Dinoroseobacter shibae DFL 12 = DSM 16493: one gene and its partner. The protein of the gene in region 1 binds, or shares a complex with, the protein of each later gene. Links are inferred from orthologs where the notes say so. Each region holds a gene or a part of one and is shown on either strand. Other genes may lie near its edges. The genes, in order: trxA and trxB.

Evidence for each region.
Region 2: the proteins of trxA (region 1) and trxB are in contact, whole or in part, in a crystal structure (PDB 1F6M), measured with the Escherichia coli proteins. The link is inferred for Dinoroseobacter shibae DFL 12 = DSM 16493 from one-to-one orthologs.

Annotation. Positions count from the first base shown.
Region 1 is NC_009952.1:3,618,293-3,627,561, forward strand. The notes cover bases 3,975-6,964. They hold trxA (thioredoxin), read left to right. Parts: upstream 3,975-5,304; coding sequence 5,305-5,625; downstream 5,626-6,964. Other genes in these bases: addA (double-strand break repair helicase AddA), read left to right, coding at 3,975-5,239; hslV (ATP-dependent protease subunit HslV), read left to right, coding at 5,732-6,289; hslU (ATP-dependent protease ATPase subunit HslU), read left to right, coding at 6,358-6,964. Also shown: double-strand break repair protein AddB, read left to right, coding at 1-1,865; more of addA, read left to right, coding at 1,862-3,974; more of hslU, read left to right, coding at 6,965-7,671; DSHI_RS17430 (MFS transporter), read left to right, coding at 7,709-8,914; DSHI_RS17435 (Smr/MutS family protein), read right to left, coding at 8,911-9,269. UniProt on the Escherichia coli protein: Participates in various redox reactions through the reversible oxidation of its active center dithiol to a disulfide and catalyzes dithiol-disulfide exchange reactions.
Region 2 is NC_009952.1:2,805,677-2,814,829, forward strand. The notes cover bases 2,672-5,545. They hold trxB (thioredoxin-disulfide reductase), read left to right. Parts: upstream 2,672-3,546; coding sequence 3,547-4,545; downstream 4,546-5,545. Other genes in these bases: DSHI_RS21460 (Hint domain-containing protein), read left to right, coding at 2,672-2,862; DSHI_RS13465 (Lrp/AsnC family transcriptional regulator), read right to left, coding at 2,882-3,382; DSHI_RS13475 (cytochrome-c peroxidase), read right to left, coding at 4,592-5,545. Also shown: DSHI_RS13450 (class I SAM-dependent methyltransferase), read left to right, coding at 1-903; peptidoglycan editing factor PgeF, read left to right, coding at 900-1,658; DSHI_RS22370 (hypothetical protein), read left to right, coding at 1,897-2,049; more of DSHI_RS21460, read left to right, coding at 2,158-2,671; more of DSHI_RS13475, read right to left, coding at 5,546-5,644; DSHI_RS13480 (bifunctional sulfate adenylyltransferase/adenylylsulfate kinase), read left to right, coding at 5,901-7,976; DSHI_RS13485 (hypothetical protein), read right to left, coding at 8,070-8,660; DSHI_RS13490 (FAD binding domain-containing protein), read right to left, coding at 8,838-9,153.

The DNA of each region.
Region 1 (9,269 bases):
CGGCACTGGACCGATGGCGGATCGAACCAGATGACAGCGCCGGTCGCCCGCTGGTCCTGTCGGCGCCGGGGCGCTTCCTGTCTCATGTGGCGGCAATGATGGGTGCGGAGCTGTCTGCCAGCGCGCTTCTGATCCTGCTCAAGCATCCACTGACCCATTCCGAACGCCCGGACCGCGGTGACCACCTGCGCCACAGCCGCGATCTGGAGCTTCATCTGCGAAAAGCCCCCTTCGTGGAACTGTCCGAGGCCCGCCTGCGGGCCTGGGCGGCATCCTCCCCGTCTCGCACGGACAGTCCCGCCGATCCCGCGCGCGCGGCCTGGATGGACTGGGTGCTCGCCACGGTGGGACCCCTCACCACACTCGAAGACGCCCCGCTCGACACGCTGGCCACGGTTCATCGCAATGCATCAGAACGGCTTGCGGCAGGACCTGGCGCCGAAGGCGCCGGGGGCCTGTGGGACAAAACCGCAGGGGAGAAAGCCAAAGCCGTTCTGGATGCCCTGGCACTCGAAGCGGCCCATGGGGGCTCGTTCGCGTCCGGTGATTTCGCAGCCCTGCTGGCCCGCATGCTGGCGCAGGAAGAAGTGCGCGATCCGGTCCGGCCCGACCCCCGGATCATGATATGGGGCACGCTAGAGGCGCGCGTTCAAGGCGCGGATGTCGTTATCCTCGCCGGTCTCAACGACGGGATTTGGCCCAAGCGGCCCGATCCTGACCCCTGGATGAACCGCAAGATGCGTCACGAGGCGGGGCTCTTGGTGCCTGAGCGTCAGGTCGGCTTGTCGGCCCATGACTTTCAGCAAGCGATGGGCGCACGGGAAGTGATTCTGACGCGCGCCACCCGCGACAGCGAAGCGGAAACCGTGCCATCCCGCTGGTTGAACCGGATCACCAATCTGCTCGAAGGGTTGAGCGATGAGAGCCGCGCAGCCCTTGCGGGAATGCGCACACGGGGTGCTGCCATCGTCACCCGGGCGCGTGGCCTCGACCGACCCGCCGCCGTGATGCCTCTTGCGAAGCGACCTTCACCGATCCCGGCGCCGGGGCAGTTCCCGCCGCGCATTTCGGCCTCTCGTGTCGAAACTCTCATCCGCGACCCGTTCGAGATCTATTGTGGCACGGTTCTGGGCCTGCGCCCTCTCGATCCGCTGGACCGCCCTGCCGACGCGGCCCTACGCGGCACGGTCCTGCACAAAGTACTGGAAACGGCTCTGTCACAGGTGATGGCGGGCACCGAGATGACCGCGACCCTGCTGCGGCAGATCGCGGCCCGTGTGCTGGATGAACACGTCCCTTGGCCCGAGGTCAGAACCCAATGGCGCGCCCGGTTCGAAAGCTATGCCACCCAACTGGCAGAGGCAGAAGTCGCCCGCCTTAGGCGAGCGACCCCCGCCGCCCTGGAACGGCGCGGAGAGTTGACGCTGGCCTCCGGTGTACGCCTCACCTGCGAGGCGGACCGGATCGACATCGCCCCGGATGGGACCGCCATCATCTACGACTACAAGACCGGAACTGTCCCTGGTGAGAAAGAAGTGGAGGCGTTTACCAAACAGCTCCACCTCGAAGCGGTGATCGCCGAGGCAGGCGGGTTCGAAGACCTGCCGCCCCTGACCGTTTCCGAAATCGCCTATCTGCAGATCAACAAGGACCTCAAGATCCGCGCCCTTACCTTCGAGCCCGGGGATGTCGGGCGCGCAAGGGATGAGTTCGCCAAAATCATGGACGATTTTCTGTCCGGAGAACGCAGCTTCACGGCGCGCCGGATGCCGCGCGACATGAAATACGTCTCGGATTACGACCACCTGAGCCGGTTCGGCGAATGGGATCAGAGCGACACGCCCGTTCCGGAGGAAATGCCATGACTGCCCCGGCCCCGAACGACGCGACGCGCGCGCAGATCGCCGCTGCGGACCCGACTTCGTCGGTTTGGCTGTCGGCCAATGCGGGCTCGGGCAAGACCAAGGTTCTCACCGACCGGGTGGCGCGACTGCTGCTCGAAGACGTACCTCCGGAACGCATTCTCTGCCTGACCTATACGAAAGCCGCCGCGAGCGAGATGCAGAACCGGCTCTTCCGCACGCTCGGAGGTTGGTCGATGCTGGATGATGGCGACCTGCGGCGGCGACTGGCCGAGCTGGGCCTGCTGCAGGTCGAGATCACGGCAGCGCGTTGCCGCAGCGCCCGCACGCTCTTTGCCCGAGCGATCGAGACCCCGGGCGGACTGAAGATCCAGACGATCCACTCCTTCTGCGCCAGCCTTTTGCGCCGTTTTCCGATGGAAGCTGGCGTGTCGCCGCAATTCACCGAAATGGACAGTCGCGCCGAGGCCGAGTTGCAACGGGCTGTGCTGCGCCAGATGGCCGAGGGACCGGGTCGCGACAGCCTCTTTGCCCTCGCGCAGAGCGTGGACGAGACGAACTTGCCGGAGCTCATGAAAGAACTTCTGAGCCACCGCGAGGCGCTCACAAGCCCGCCCGCCCAAGGCGTTATCGAAAAGACCCTTGGATTGGCTCCAGGGGATAGCATCACAGCGCTCTCGGACCGCACCTTTCAAGCCAAGGATCGCGACTTGATCGGGCGTGTCGCGAAAGCCTGCGCCACCGGCAGTTCAACCGATGCCAAAGCCGCGGCAAAGCTGCAAGAACTTGCAGACCGTGCGCCGGATACAACGTGGTTCGAGGTTCTGGAGGGCTTGCTACTCTATGGTGCGACGGCCAAGGCCGGCCCTTTCGCGCCCAAGACCGACGCCTTCCCAACGAAAGCCACGCGGACCGCGCTTGGCGCCGACATGGGCGCGCTGAACGACCTGATGTGTCGTGTCGCCGAAGCGCGACAGCCTCGTCTGGCGTTGGAAATCGCGGCGCAGACCCGGATCGTCCACAACTTCGCCAACGTGTTCCTGAAGGCCTACCAGGCGGGCAAGGACGCGCGTGGTTGGTTGGATTTCGACGATCTGATCCTGCGCGCCAAGACGCTTCTGACCGATCCGGGGGTGGCGCAATGGGTTCTCTTCCGACTTGATGGCGGGATCGACCATATGCTGGTGGACGAAGCGCAGGACACCTCGCCCGTGCAATGGGATGTCATTCGCCTGCTGACGCGCGAATTCACCGCCGGTCAGGGCGCGCGCACCAATGTCTTGCGCACCATTTTCGTGGTCGGAGACCAGAAACAATCGATCTATTCATTCCAAGGCGCCGATCCCGCCGGGTTTGACCGGATGCGCCAGCATTTCGGCACCGAGCTGGCCCAGGTCGGCACGCCGTTGCAGGAACGGCTGCTCCTGTTTTCGTTCCGATCGTCGAGGGCCGTACTGCGTCATGTGGACGAGACCTTCTCTCGGTTCCAGCACCAGGGCCTCGGCGGCGGGTCGGAACACATCGCGTTTCACGAAGCCCTGCCGGGGCGGGTCGACCTGTGGCCTGCGTTGGCGAAGGCCGAAAAACAGACGCCCCAAAACTGGACCGACCCGGTGGACAAGATCGCCGCGGACGATCCGCGTCACGTACTGGCCCGCAAGATTGCGGCAGAGATCAGACGCCTGCTTGAGAGCGGCACGCAGATCACCTCCGCCAAGGGCGAGACTCGCCCGATCACGCCCGGCGATTTTCTGGTTCTGGTGCAAAAACGGTCCGAGATCTTCCACGAGTTGATCCGCGCCTGCAAGACCGAACGCTTGCCAATCGCGGGTTCGGACCGGCTGCGTGTGGGGGCGGAACTGGCGGTGCAGGATTTGATGGCACTGCTGGCCTTTGCCGCGACGCCGGAGGATAGCATGGCGTTGGCCTGCGTGCTGCGTTCCCCACTCTGCGGCTGGACCCAGCGCGAGCTGCACGTCCTCGCACAGCCGAACCGAAACCGCTTCCTCTGGGCGGCTTTGCGCGACAGCGACGCGCACGGTGAAACCCGCGCTTTCCTGCAGGATGTCAGGGATCAGGCTGATTTCCTGCGCCCATACGACCTGCTTGAACGGGTGCTAACCCGCCATGGCGGGCGCGAACGGCTAATTGCGCGGCTGGGCGAGGAAGCCGAGGAAGGCATCGACGTCCTGCTCGACCAAGCCCTGCAATACGAGCAGACCGAAATACCCAGCCTGAGCGGCTTCGTGGCATGGTTCCGGCAGGACGACATGAGCATTAAACGTCAGATAGACGCCCGTCGGGACGAGATCCGGGTGATGACAGTCCACGGTGCCAAGGGACTGGAAGCCCCTATCGTCATCATGCCCGATTGTGCAAAACCGTCCAATACCAACACTCGCAGCAAGCTGCTCCCGCTTGAAGATGGCCCCTTGGTGTGGGCCGGAAACAAGGAAACGCGCCCCGAAGTTATAAAGCCTCGCGCCGAGGAGATTGCACTGCGCGACACCGAAGAGCGGATGCGCCTGCTTTATGTCGCCATGACCCGCGCCGAGAGCTGGCTGATCGTGGCCGCCGCGGGGGAGACCGGGACCGGCACGGACAGCTGGCACGCCATGGTGACCGAGGGTATCGAGGCACAGACGCCCCACGAGGTGGAGTTTCCGACCGGGACCGGCTTGCGGCTTGAGCACGGGGTCTGGCCCCCCGATGCCCCTTCCCCCATGCCCCTCCATACGGCCCATAGTCCACAACAGCCCGCCTTCGCACCAATGCCTCCGATGCCTGAACGGCGCAACACCCGTGCACCCTCCGATCTCGGTGGGGCGAAAGTGATCGAGAACGCAATCGAGGGCCTCGACAAGGATGCGGCCCAACGACGTGGCAAGCAGATTCACCTGCTTCTGGAGCATCTGCCGGATCATCCACCGGAAAGTTGGGCAAGCCTCGCGCCGCGCCTTCTGGGAGCGGAGGACAACCCCGAGACTGTCGCAGACCTTCTGGCGGAAGCGCGCGGCGTCCTCGAAAACCCCGCTTTAGAGCCGCTTTTCGCTCCGGACACGCTTGCCGAGGTCAGCCTGACCGCGCCCCTACCCGGCCTGAATGGCGCACAGATCCTTGGGACAGTCGATCGTCTCATCATTGGACCGGAGCGTATCGTCGCCGTCGACTTCAAAAGCAACCAGGCCGTCCCTGCGCACCCAGAAGACACCCCCGAAGGCCTGCTGCGCCAGATGGGCGCTTATGCCGAAGCTCTCGCCGCGATCTATCCGGATATGTCCATCGAGACAGCGATCCTCTGGACCCGAACCGCGACTCTCATGCCCTTGCCCCACGGTTTGGTGATTGCGGCGTTACAAAGGACGCCGCCAGCTTGACCTTTCCTGGCCCGGTTCATAGGTTCCGGGGCCGACACATGCATCCCCCAAGGAGGGCCATAGCCATGGCAACCGTTGCCGTAACCGACGAAACCTTCGACACCGAAGTCACGAAATCCGACATCCCCGTGGTGGTGGATTTCTGGGCAGAATGGTGCGGCCCCTGCAAGCAGATCGGCCCGGCGCTCGAAGAACTGAGCGTGACCTTCGACGGCAAGGTGAAGATCGCCAAGGTCAACGTGGACGAGAACCCGAACGCCCCCGCACAGATGGGCGTGCGCGGTATTCCTGCGCTGTTCCTGTTCAAGAACGGCGAGGTTGTGTCGAATAAGGTCGGTGCCGCGCCGAAAGCCGCCCTGCAAAGCTGGATTGAAGAGTCCCTCTGATTCTGCCTCACACGCACCGGAACGGGCGCCTTCGGGCGCCCTTTTGCTTGGCCCGTTGCGAAACCGCGCCCGGACCCGCATATATGGCCCAGATTACGGAGGCCCCATGACTGAGACATCCTTCCCCGGCTGGCACGGCACCACCATCATCGGCGTCAAGAAGAACGGCAAGGTTGTGGTCGCTGGCGACGGGCAGGTCAGCCTTGGCCAGACCGTCATCAAGGGAACCGCCCGCAAGGTGCGCCGCCTGACCCCGGGTGGACATGACGTGGTCGCGGGTTTCGCAGGCTCGACCGCCGATGCCTTCACCCTGCTGGAACGGCTGGAAGCCAAGCTCGAAGCGACCCCCGGGCAGTTGCAGCGCGCGGCGGTGGAACTGGCCAAGGACTGGCGCACCGACAAGTACCTGCAAAAGCTCGAAGCGATGCTGATCGTGACGGACGGTTCCCTTCTTCTGGTGATTACAGGGGCGGGCGATGTGCTGGAGCCAGAGCATGACATCGCCGCCATCGGCTCTGGCGGAAATTTCGCCCTTGCGGCTGCCCGTGGCCTGATGGAGGCGGATTTCGACGCCGAAACGATTGCCCGCAAGGCAATGCAGATCGCAGCAGACATTTGTGTCTACACCAACGGAAACCTGACTGTCGAAGCGATCGACGCCTGACCCGCAACGCGGCTTGTTTCCACGCCGCGCCTTTACCTAGCCCCCAAGACAAGTGCAGGAGACCGCCCGTGACCGACCTGACCCCCCGCGAAATCGTGTCCGAACTGGATCGGTTCATCATCGGGCAGAAGGATGCCAAACGGGCTGTGGCCGTTGCCCTGCGCAACCGCTGGCGCCGCAAACAGCTGTCGGATGACCTGCGCGAAGAGGTTTATCCCAAGAATATCCTGATGATCGGCCCGACCGGCGTCGGCAAGACCGAGATCAGCCGTCGCTTGGCGAAACTGGCACGCGCGCCGTTCATCAAGGTCGAAGCCACCAAGTTCACCGAAGTCGGCTATGTCGGCCGTGACGTGGAACAGATCATCCGCGACCTCGTCGAGAACGCCATCACCATGACTCGCGATCACATGCGCGAAGAGGTGAAGGCCAACGCCCATCAGGCCGCTGAAGAGCGTGTGATCGAAGCCATCGCGGGTTCAGACGCCCGTGAAGCCACCCGCGAGATGTTCCGCAAGAAGCTGAAAGCCGGGGAACTGGACGATACGGTGATCGAGCTGGAGGTGGCAGATACTTCCAACCCGATGAGCATGTTCGAAATTCCCGGCCAGCCCGGCATGAACCCCATGGGCGGCGGCATGGATCTGGTTGAGCTGTTCGGCAAGGCGTTTGGTGGGCGCACCGTGCGCAAGAAGCTGACTGTGGCACAGAGCTACGAGGTCTTGATCAGCGAAGAGGCAGACAAACTGCTGGACGATGAAGCGGTCAATCGCAGTGCCGTCACAGCGGTGGAACAGAACGGCATTGTCTTCCTCGACGAGATCGACAAGGTCTGCGCTCGCTCCGACGCCCGTGGCGCCGATGTCAGCCGCGAAGGCGTACAGCGTGACCTGTTGCCCCTGATCGAGGGCACAACCGTCAGCACGAAGTACGGCCCAGTGAAAACCGATCATGTGCTGTTCATCGCCTCCGGCGCGTTCCACATCGCCAAACCTTCGGACCTGCTGCCGGAACTTCAGGGGCGCCTGCCCATCCGGGTCGAGTTGCGCCCCCTGACCGAACAGGATTTCGTCCGTATCCTGACCGAGACCGACAATGCTCTGACACTGCAATACACCGCGCTGATGGGCACGGAATCCGTCACTGTCACCTTCGCCGAGGATGGCATCGCAGCGCTTGCGCGCATCGCAGCGGAGGTGAACCAATCGGTGGAGAACATCGGCGCGCGGCGGCTCTATACAGTGATGGAACGGGTGTTCGAGGAACTCAGCTTCGCCGCTCCGGACCGCTCCGGCGACGAGATCACCGTGGATGCGGAGTTTGTCGAAGCCAATCTCGGCGCGCTGACCCGCGATACCGATCTCAGCCGCTACGTACTCTGATCTGCCACGCGCCCTGCGTCGCGCATAGAAGCGTGGAATGACTACTTCCGGATTCCTTCGTCAAAACGCCCGTTGGCTAGGCGCCGGGGGGCTACTGGCGTTCTCCGGCAGCTATGGGCAGACCTTTTTCATCGCCATCTTCGCCGGCGACATCCAAGAGAGTTTCGGGCTGAGCCACGGCGCGTGGGGCGCCATCTATGCACTGGGCACACTGGGCTCTGCTGCGGTCATGGTCTGGCTCGGCACCCTGACCGACCATTATCGCGTCCGCCGCCTTGGGCCCTGGGCGCTTGCAGGCCTTGCTGCGGCCTGCCTGGCCATGGCGGTCAACCCTTGGGTCTGGGCCCTTCCACTGGTGGTGTTCGGCTTGCGTCTCGGCGGTCAGGGTATGGTGACCCATGTGGGCCGCGTGGCTATGGCGCGCTGGTTCTCAGCCAATCGCGGAAAGGCGATATCCGTGTCTTCGCTTGGGTATTCGGTGGGCGAAGCGTTTCTTCCGATCCTGTTCGTGGCGCTTTTGACCGTCGTCGAGTGGCGCGCGCTCTGGGGTCTTGCAGCCTTGCTGAGCCTCGCGGCCATCCCGGTGCTTCTGGCCCTTTTGCACCGCGAACGCCAACCGCAAAGCTATGCCGAAGACAGTCAGAGTACTGGTTCGGGCGGCCGCCACTGGACCCGGGCAGAGGTCGTGCGAGCACCTTTCTTCTGGGCGATTGTACCCGCACTTCTGTCGACGCCCGCCTTCGTGACCGCATTCTTTTTTCAACAAGTCCATCTGGCGGCGGAAAAGGATATCGCCCATCTCGATCTTGTCGCGCTTTTTCCGCTCTATTCGGTGGTCTCGGTTCTCGCGATGCTGGGCACGGGATTTCTCGTGGACCGGTTCGGCACACGTCTCCTGATGTGCCTGTTCACCCTACCCTTGGCACTGAGCTTCATCGTCATATCAGGCACCGAAACCCTCTTGGGCCTCGCGGTCGGGCTAAGCCTTCTGGCGGTTACGGTCGGCGCGAATAACACACTGCCCGCGGCCTTTTGGGCGGACATGTTCGGGACCCGCCATCTCGGCGCGATCAAATCGGTCGCCATGGCCCTTATGGTTTTGAGTTCCGCGATAGGGCCGCTGATTACCGGTCTGGCCATCGATGCAGGGGCGTCCTTCCCTGCGCAAATGCCCTTGATCAGTCTCTATATCGCCCTCTCAGCCGGGCTGCTCGCCGCCGCTCTGTGGCGTACGGGAGCCTAACGCGGCCTCTTGAGATACACGTAATATGCCCCACCACCACCGTGGCGCAAATGGGCCGTTGTAACCTGCAACACGACGCTGGACAGTGGTGGAATCGACAGCCAATGGGGCACCTGGTGGCGCAGAACGCCGAGACGTTCGGGGATCGGACCGCCCTGATCGCGGTCCTTGCCCTTTCCGGTGATCACCAGAACCAGGCGCTTGCCCTGGGAATGCGCCCCGAGGATGAACCGGTTGAGCGCAGGATGCGCCTGAGACAGCGTCATGCCATGCAGATCCAGCCGCCCCTCGGGCTTCAACTTGCCCCGTTTGAGCTTGCCGAAGGCCTTGCGATCCATGGTCACCGGCGCGGCGG
Region 2 (9,153 bases), 810 kb from region 1 along the record:
CTCGCGCTGGCCCAGGCCTGGCACGACCAGGGCGCACCGCCCGGCGCCATTCTTGCCGAGATCGGGCCGGGGCGCGGCACGCTCATGGCCGACATCCGGCGCGTGCTGAAACAGGTGCCCGGCGCCGCCACCCTGCGCCCCCACCTGGTTGAGGCCAGCCCCGCCCTGCGCGCCGAGCAGGCAACCCGCGTGCCGGAGGCCGTCCGGCTCGACCGGGTGGAGGATCTGCCCGACGCGCCGCTCTTGCTGGTGGCCAACGAGTTCTTCGATGCCCTGCCCATCCGCCAGTTCGAGCGCCACGCCGCGGGCTGGGCCGAACGGCAGATCGGGCTGGCCGAGGGCGCGCTGGCCTTCGGGCGCGCCCAACCCGCGGCGCTGGCATCCCTCGCCCACCGGATGGCGGATACAGGCCCCGGCGATCTGGTCGAAACCTGCGCCCCGGCGCAGCCGATCATCGCCGAGATCGCGGGCCGCATCGCGCGCCACGGCGGCGCGGCGATCATTGCAGACTATGGCGACTGGCGCTCGAAGGGCGACACGTTGCAGGCGGTGCGCGCCCATCGCCCGGACCCGGTGCTGGCCCATCCCGGCCAGGCCGACCTGACCGCTCATGTGGATTTCGAGCCGCTGGCGCAGGCCGCGCGCACCGCCGGCGCGAGCGTATCAGCGATGATCCCCCAGGGCGTGTTTCTTGAACGGCTGGGCATCACCACCCGCGCCCAGGCCCTCGCCACGGGACTGGAAGGCGCGGCATTGCAAAGCCACATCGCCGCACATCGCCGCTTGACCCACCCGGAGGAAATGGGAACCCTGTTCAAAGTGCTCTGTGTGAGTCCCCCATCCGCGCCCCCCGTGCCGGGGTCCATCGCCCCGCCCAACCCCGGGAAACCCGACGCCCCATGACGCTCGAGATCCTCACATCGCCCGCCCTGCCGGTGGCGCACGGGTTCTTCACCCGCAAGGGCGGCGCGTCCTCGGGCGTGTTCGAGGGGCTCAATTGCGGCCCCGGCTCCAGCGACCAGTCCGACACCGTGGCCCTGAACCGCGCCCGCGTGGCCGCGGCGATGGAGGTGCCGGTCAGTGCGCTCGCCACGGTGAACCAGGTTCATTCGCCGGACGTGGTCACGCTCGAGGCCGCCCCGGCGCCCGGCCCTAAACCCACCGCCGACGCCATGGTCACCGCGACCCCGGGCCTCGTTCTCGGCATCCTGACCGCCGATTGCCAGCCGGTGCTCTTCGCCGACGGGCAGGCGGGCGTCATCGGCGCGGCCCATGCGGGCTGGCGCGGCGCGCTGGACGGCGTGCTGGAGGCCACGATCGACGCCATGGTGGCCGCGGGCGCCCGGCGCGAGGCGATCACCGCGGTGATCGGCCCGTCGATCTCCCAGCGGGCCTACGAGGTCGGGCCCGAGTTTCTCGACCGTTTCCTCGACGACGACCCCGAGAACAGCCGCTTTTTCGCCGGGGGCCAGGACGGCCGGGCGCATTTCGACCTGATCTCCTACGGGCTGACCCGGCTGCGGGGCGCGGGCATCGCCCAGGCCGAGTGGACCGGCCATTGCACCTACAGCGATCCGGGCCGGTTCTTTTCCTACCGCCGCAGCGTCCATGGGGGCGAGGCAGATTACGGCCGGCTGATCTCGACCATCCGGCTCTGAGCGGCCCTGTCGGGCCCGATGCCCGCCACATTCCTGCCTTGTTTCGCCCCGGCCCCCCGCGTCAGATGCATGGAATACCTGCAAACGCGGGCATTTCCGCAGGGCCACTGCCCCCCGCAACTTTTACAATTTTCGTCAAATTTCGGCCTTTTTTGCCCGCAAGGCTGACCACAATTCGCGATCACGAGCGCGGATTGTTCCCAACTGCCACTCACGGCGCCAAATTAAGGCACAAACCATGATGAAAGACACGCCCCGCTGGCTCCGCGCGCTGCTGCGCGCCACGGCCGAACACACCCCGCCCCCGCCCTATGCCCGCCAGGTGCGCCCGCCGCTTGCCCTGCGCGACGCGCCACCTGCACCGGAGCGGCGCCGCGCCGCGGGAGGCTGACCCCGCGTTAAGGATGACCCGTCGAATTCTTTGACAATTTTAGTCAAAGCGCACAGGTTCAGCGGGCTGACCACGGTGGGGGCCGTACAGCAACCCGAGGGTAAGAACATGGCTCCACTCGTCCGTCCGCCGGTCCCGGTCACCGTATCCAATGGTGCAGACGCCACCGCGCAACCGTCCGTTCTGGCCAGATTCGACAGCCACTGCATCGAACAGGGCGCGCGCAGCTTCTGCGCCCGCAAGCCCGAGATCGTAACGCGCCTGCTGCCGGCCTTCGGGATCCTCGCCCAAGGCACCCAGATCCGAGTACCCACGGGCAGCGTCGCGATCGAGGATCTGGGCCTCGGCGACACCATCGCCCCGGGTGACGGCGGCACCGCTCAGATCACCTGGATCGGCGAGGTCACCTTGCGGCCCGACGCGCTCGACACCCCTTGGCTGCGCCGCGTACAGCCCGAACGCTTCGGCTTCGGCCGCCCCCTCAGCGACAGCATCCTCGGCGCCGCTGCCGAGGTACAACTCGGCGGCGCCCGCGACATCTCCAAGCCGCTCTCGACTTTCGGTCATGACGACATGATCACCGCGCTGGTCCCGCAAGCCCCAGTCCGCATGTTCCAGATCGCCTGCGCCAGCCCCGCCTGGGCCGTGGCCAACGGTCTGTCGATTCGTACCCTGAACACGGACGGTTTCCTGTCCCGCCAACCCGATCTTCTCGCACAGATGTTCGCCAGGTTTATGCCCGGGCTGACCACGCGGCCCGCACCCGAACGCTTCGTCACCGCCTCGCCCTTCCGCCGCGCCCGCCTGGGCTGAGCCCCCGGACGCCCGCCCGTCAGGCGATCTGGCTGAGACGCGCTTCCATGACATCGAAGGGGACGCCGGGCTCGTCCTTGGCCCCCCGGATCACCAGCGAGGTCTTCACGCTCGCCACGTTCTCCGCCGCGGTCAACTCGCCGGTCAGGAAGCTCTGGAAGGACGACAGGTCCGGGGCCACGCATTTCAGGATGAAGTCGATCTCGCCGTTCAGCATGTGGCACTCGCGCACCAGCGGCCAGGCCCGGCAGCGCGCCTCGAAGGCGCTCAGATCCGCCTCCGCCTGGCTGTTCAGCCCGACCATGGCAAAGACCTGCACCTCGAATCCCAAGGCGCGGGTGTCGACACTGGCATGGTAGCCGCGGATGAACCCGGCCTCCTCCAGCGCGCGCACCCGGCGCAGGCAGGGCGGGGCCGAGATGCCGACGCGCCTGGCCAATTCGACATTGGTCATGCGCCCGTCCCCCTGCAATTCAGCAAGAATCTTGCGGTCGATCGGATCAAGTTTGGATGCGTGCATAAGGCCCTCTTCCCGTGGGGCTTTCTTACGCCAGACACCCCACCTGCGCAATAATGTTTCTCACTTCGGCAATATTTTTCTACCGGCGATCAGAACCGTGGCCCCTTTTCCTCTCTGTCCCCGGGTTTTATATCGGGGGGATCATTTGTCGAGGAAGCTGCCCCATGTCGAGCGAAACACGTCACCTGAAGGTCCTGATCATCGGCTCCGGCCCGGCGGGCTACACGGCGGCGGTCTATGCCAGCCGCGCGATGCTGAACCCGGTGCTGGTCCAGGGCATCCAGCCCGGCGGCCAACTTACCATCACCACCGATGTGGAAAACTGGCCCGGCGACAGCAGCGTCATGGGCCCCGACCTGATGGTGCGGATGGAAGAGCATGCAAAGGCCATGGGGACCGAGATCATCGCCGACCATATCAACCGGCTCGACCTGTCGTCCCGCCCCTTCACCGCCTATGGCGACAGCGGCACGATCTACAAGGCCGAGGCGCTGATCCTGGCCACCGGGGCGCAGGCGAAATGGCTCGGCCTGCCCTCGGAGGAACACTTCAAGGGCTTCGGCGTCTCGGCCTGCGCCACCTGCGACGGATTCTTCTACCGCGGCAAGGAGGTCGTGGTGATCGGCGGCGGCAACACGGCCGTCGAAGAGGCGCTGTTTCTGACCAATTTCGCCTCCAAGGTGACCCTGGTGCACCGCCGCGACAGCCTGCGCGCCGAAAAGATCCTGCAGGACCGACTGTTCAAGAACCCCAAGGTCGAGGTGATCTGGGACCACACGGTGGAGGAAGTGGTGGGCACCGACACCCCGCGCGGCGTCGAAGGCGTGGTGATCAAGCACCGCGACACCGGCGAGACGCGCACCCTGCCCTGCGCGGGGTTCTTCGTGGCCATCGGCCATGCCCCGGCCTCCGAGTTGGTGATCGACCAGCTCGAAACCCATATGGGCGGCTATGTCGTCACCGCGCCGGACAGCACCGCGACCTCGATCCCGGGTGTCTTCGCCGCGGGCGACCTGACCGACCACGAATACCGCCAGGCGGTGACCAGCGCGGGCATGGGCTGCATGGCCGCGCTGGAGGCCGAGCGGTTTCTGGCGGAAATGGACGGCGAGACCACCGCCGATGCGGGCGTCTACGCGGCCCCGGTGAACGCGGCGGAATAACCGCCCCGCAAGGCAGCCCGGGCCCGCAGGCCCGGACCGCGCTGGCTCAGGGCAGAACCTCGCCCGTGGGCCGCGGCGTCGCCGCCGTTTCCACCGGCAGGATCGGATAGACCACCTCCGGCATCTCCCCGGTCAGGGCGCGCAGGAAGGCCACGATCTTGTCCGCCTCATCCTCGGTGATATCGGCACCGAGCTGCGAGTCGCCCATGATCTGCACCGCGGCCTTCAGGTCCCACACCACGCCGGAATGGAAATAGGGCGCCGTCAGCTCGATATTGCGCAGGGGCGAGGCCCGGAAGACATAGGAATCATCCGCCGTCTCGGTCACCGCGAATCGGCCCATGTCATCGGGCGGCAGCACATCCGCCCCCGGCTTCTCGATCAGCCCGAAGGGATAGTAGCCGTTGCCGCCCAGGTTCACCCCGTTATGGCAAGAGGCGCAGCCCTTGTCGATGAAGAGCGCCAGGCCCTCCTTCTGGTCCTCGCTCAGCGCCGCCTCGTCCCCGTTCAGATAGGCATCGAAGGGCGCGGGCGTGATCAGCGTGGCCTCGTAGGCCTCGATCGCCTTAGCGAAATTGTCGAAGGACACCGGGTCGGCCTCTTCGGGAAAGGAGGCCGTGAACCACTCCACATATTGCGGCATGGAGTTGAGCGTCGCGATCACGTTCTCCGGCGTGTTGGCCATCTCGACCCCCGCCTGCACAGGCCCCTTGGCCTGCGCTGCCAGGTCCTCGGCCCGCCCGTCCCAGAACTGCGCGATGTTGAACACCGCGTTCAGCACCGTGGGCGAGTTGCGCGGCCCCTTCTGCCAGCCATGGCCGATCGAGACCGGCATGTTGTCGTCGCCGCCCGTCGCCAGGTTGTGGCAGGAATTGCACGAAAACACCCCCGACGCGGACATCCGCGGGTCGAAGAACAGCGCCTTGCCCAGGTCGATCTTCTCCGGCGTGACGGGGTTGTCGCGCAGCGCCGGGATCGTGGAGGGCACCGGCTCGAACAGCTCGCGCGCCTGCTCCTGCAGGTCGGACGCGGACGCCGCGGACGCGGCCAGAACAAGCATGGAAACAGTGCCAAACCGGAGGGCTGGGTGACAGGCCATGAGAAACTCCTTTTCTTGTGGACCTTAGCCTGCCCGGCCTAACTTGGAATCGTTCTAAGTTTGTTGACTCAGGTCAAATCCGAACGCCCAACGCCACACGATAGGAAATTCCTATCAATACGCCGCGCGAAACCCGTCCATCGCCCGCCCTGTGCCCGGATCAACACAGCGTTTACCGCGATCGCAAATTGTTCTTGGCAGATCGGGTTGGCTGCCATATGCGTTCAGCCGTGAACACATATTGAGTCCCGCCCCGATGAACGCCCAGCCCAAACCGATCTCCGCCGAGGAGGAAGACCTGCTCTTCCGCCTGCTGCGGCAGCTCGACCTGACCCCGGACGCCTCCCAGCGCGCCCTGGCCGGGGCATTGGGCATCTCCCTGGGCCGGGTCAATGCGCAGCTGCGCGCCGCCGCGGAGGCCGGGCTGATCGAGATCACAGAACGGACCGGGACCGACCGGCGCCAGCGTTTCGCCTATGGCCTGACGGCCCGGGGTGCAGCGCAGAAAACCCGGCTCATCGACAAGTTCCTCGCCCGCAAGTTCACCGAGTTCACCGCCCTTCATGCCGAGCTGACCGGCTCGGCCCAATACCCGATCCCCCCCCAATTCAGGAGCTTTCCGATGCAAAACCCCCACGCCCCGATCACGGAGCTCTACGTCTCCGCCGACAGCGCCCAGAAGCTGAAGGTCGAAGCCGCGTCGCTTCCCTCCTGGGACCTGACCCCGCGCCAGATCTGCGATCTGGAGCTGCTAATGAATGGCGGGTTCAACCCGCTCAAGGGCTTCCTCGGCAAGGACGACTACGACAGCGTGGTGGAAACCATGCGCCTGGCGGACGGCTCGCTCTGGCCGATGCCCATCACCCTGGATATCAGCCAGGATTTCGCCGACACGGTCGAGCCGGGCCAGGACATCGCCCTGCGCGACCAGGAGGGCGTGATCCTCGCCATCCTGTCGATCTCCGACAAATACGTGCCCAACAAGGCCCGCGAGGCCGAAATGGTCTTCGGCGCCGACGACCTGGCGCATCCGGCGGTGAACTACCTGCACCACGTCGCGGGCCCGGTCTATCTCGGCGGTGCCATCACCGGCATCCAGCAGCCGATCCATTACGACTTCCGCGCCCGCCGCGACACGCCCAACGAGCTGCGCGCCTATTTCCGCAAGCTCGGCTGGCGCAAGGTCGTGGCCTTCCAGACCCGCAACCCGCTGCACCGCGCGCATCAGGAGCTGACCTTCCGCGCCGCGCGCGAATCCCAGGCCAACCTGCTGATCCACCCGGTCGTCGGCATGACCAAGCCCGGCGATGTGGACCACTTCACCCGCGTGCGCTGCTACGAGGCGGTGCTCGACAAGTACCCGGCCGCCACCACCACCATGAGCCTTCTGAACCTGGCCATGCGCATGGCCGGCCCGCGCGAGGCGGTCTGGCACGGGCTGATCCGCAAGAACCACGGTGTGACCCATTTCATCGTCGGCCGCGACCACGCCGGCCCCGGCAAGAACTCCGCCGGGGAGGATTTCTACGGCCCCTATGACGCGCAAGACCTCTTCCGCGAGCACGAAGAGGAAATGGGCATCACCATGGTGGACTTCAAACACATGGTCTGGGTCCAGGAGCGCGCGCAATACGAACCCATGGACGAGATCAAGGACAAGGACGAGGTCACGATCCTGAACATCTCGGGCACCGAGCTGCGCCGTCGCCTGTCCGAGGGGCTGGAGATCCCCGAATGGTTCTCCTTCCCCGAAGTGGTGGCCGAACTGCGCAAGACCCGCCCGCCGCGGGCCAAGCAGGGCTTCACCGTGTTTCTGACGGGGCTGTCCGGCTCGGGCAAGTCCACCGTGGCCAACGCGCTTATGGTCAAGCTGATGGAAATGGGCGGCCGCCCGGTCACGCTGCTGGACGGCGACGTGGTCCGCAAGCACCTGTCGTCCGAGCTCGGCTTCTCGAAGGAACACCGCGACATCAACATCCGCCGCATCGGCTATGTCGCCTCCGAGATCACCAAGAACGGCGGCATCGCGATCTGCGCCCCCATCGCGCCCTACACCGCCACCCGCCGGGCCGTGCGCGAGATGATCGAGGCCTATGGCGCCTTCGTGGAAATCCACGTCGCCACCAGCCTCGAGGAATGCGAGCGCCGCGACCGCAAGGGGCTCTACAAGCTGGCGCGCGAGGGCAAGATCAAGGAGTTCACCGGGATCTCCGACCCCTACGAGGCGCCGACCAATGCCGAGCTGGTGCTGGACACCGAAGGGACCGAGGTCGACTATTGCGCCCAGCAGGTGCTGTTGAAGCTCGAATCCATGGGCCTCGTCGCGGCCTGAGCCGCGCCCCTGGGCACCGCCGCCCGACCCCGGCACCGGCCCACAGGAAAACAGCCTCCCCCCGGGGAGGCTGTTGTCATTGGCACACCAGGCTCAGAACGCCCGTTTCCAGCCCACCGACACCGCGGTCGACCCGCTGTCATTCTCGAACGTGCCATAACCGTCCGAGCGATGGTGCAACCCGACGAGCAAGGTGCTGTCCTCCACCGGCGTGTTGAACTCCAGCTCCGCCTTCCAGAAGAAGAAGTTGCGCTGGGACTCGCCCGTGCGCTCCACCTCCACGCTGGGCACATCGGTCGCGTGGGACAGGCCCAGCCCGTAGGCGAAGCTCTCGAACGCATCGATCCACGGGTTCGGCGGGGTATAGCGCAGCACCACGGGCAGGTTCACCTCCCAATGGTCCATCTTGCCGAAATGGCGCACCAACTGCCCCTCGATGCCCCAGCTGAACCGGCTGGCACCGATCTGCCGCTCGATCCCGGCCGCGACGCCCACCAGGTAGGAGTCCGCCCAGGTCACATCGAAGGACATCACGTCGAACGAGGTGTTCTCGGTCATCGAGGCGCCGAACACCGTCACATGCCGCTCCCAGGCCGGGCCCAGCTCGAAGGCCGCGGCCGCACCGGGCCCGACACAGGCGACCGACAACGCGAGCGCGCCGATCTTTCGTTTCACATCACGCATGTACTCTCCGATCTCAGGCCACGGCCGGGACGGCCGCGCGACTCCCTTGCGCGCTTCAAGACATAGAAAAAGCCCGCGGGCAGGACCAGACCCTTCGCAGCCCGTCGCGGGGCTCAAAAGAAAACCCCGCCCGGCGCGCGCCGAACGGGGGTCTTGTCTGTCGAATGCGCGCCCGTGTCAGGCGGCGGCAACCGCGCGCCCGGTCAGCACCTTGACCAGATGCGCCCGGTAGGCGCCCGTGCCATGCAGGTCGTTGATCATCCCGTCCGCCGGAACCGACAGATCCTTGATCGCATCGGCGGAGAAATTTCCGCTCAGCGCCGCCTCGGCCTCGGTCCAGCGGAACACGCCTTCTTCCGACGCGCCGGTCACGGCCACGCGCACGCCGCCCGAGAACTTGGCCACGAACACGCCCACAAGGCTGAAGCGCGAGGCGGGCTGGACGAACTTCTGCCAGTTTGCCTTCTCGGGCACCGGGAAGCGGACCTCCGTG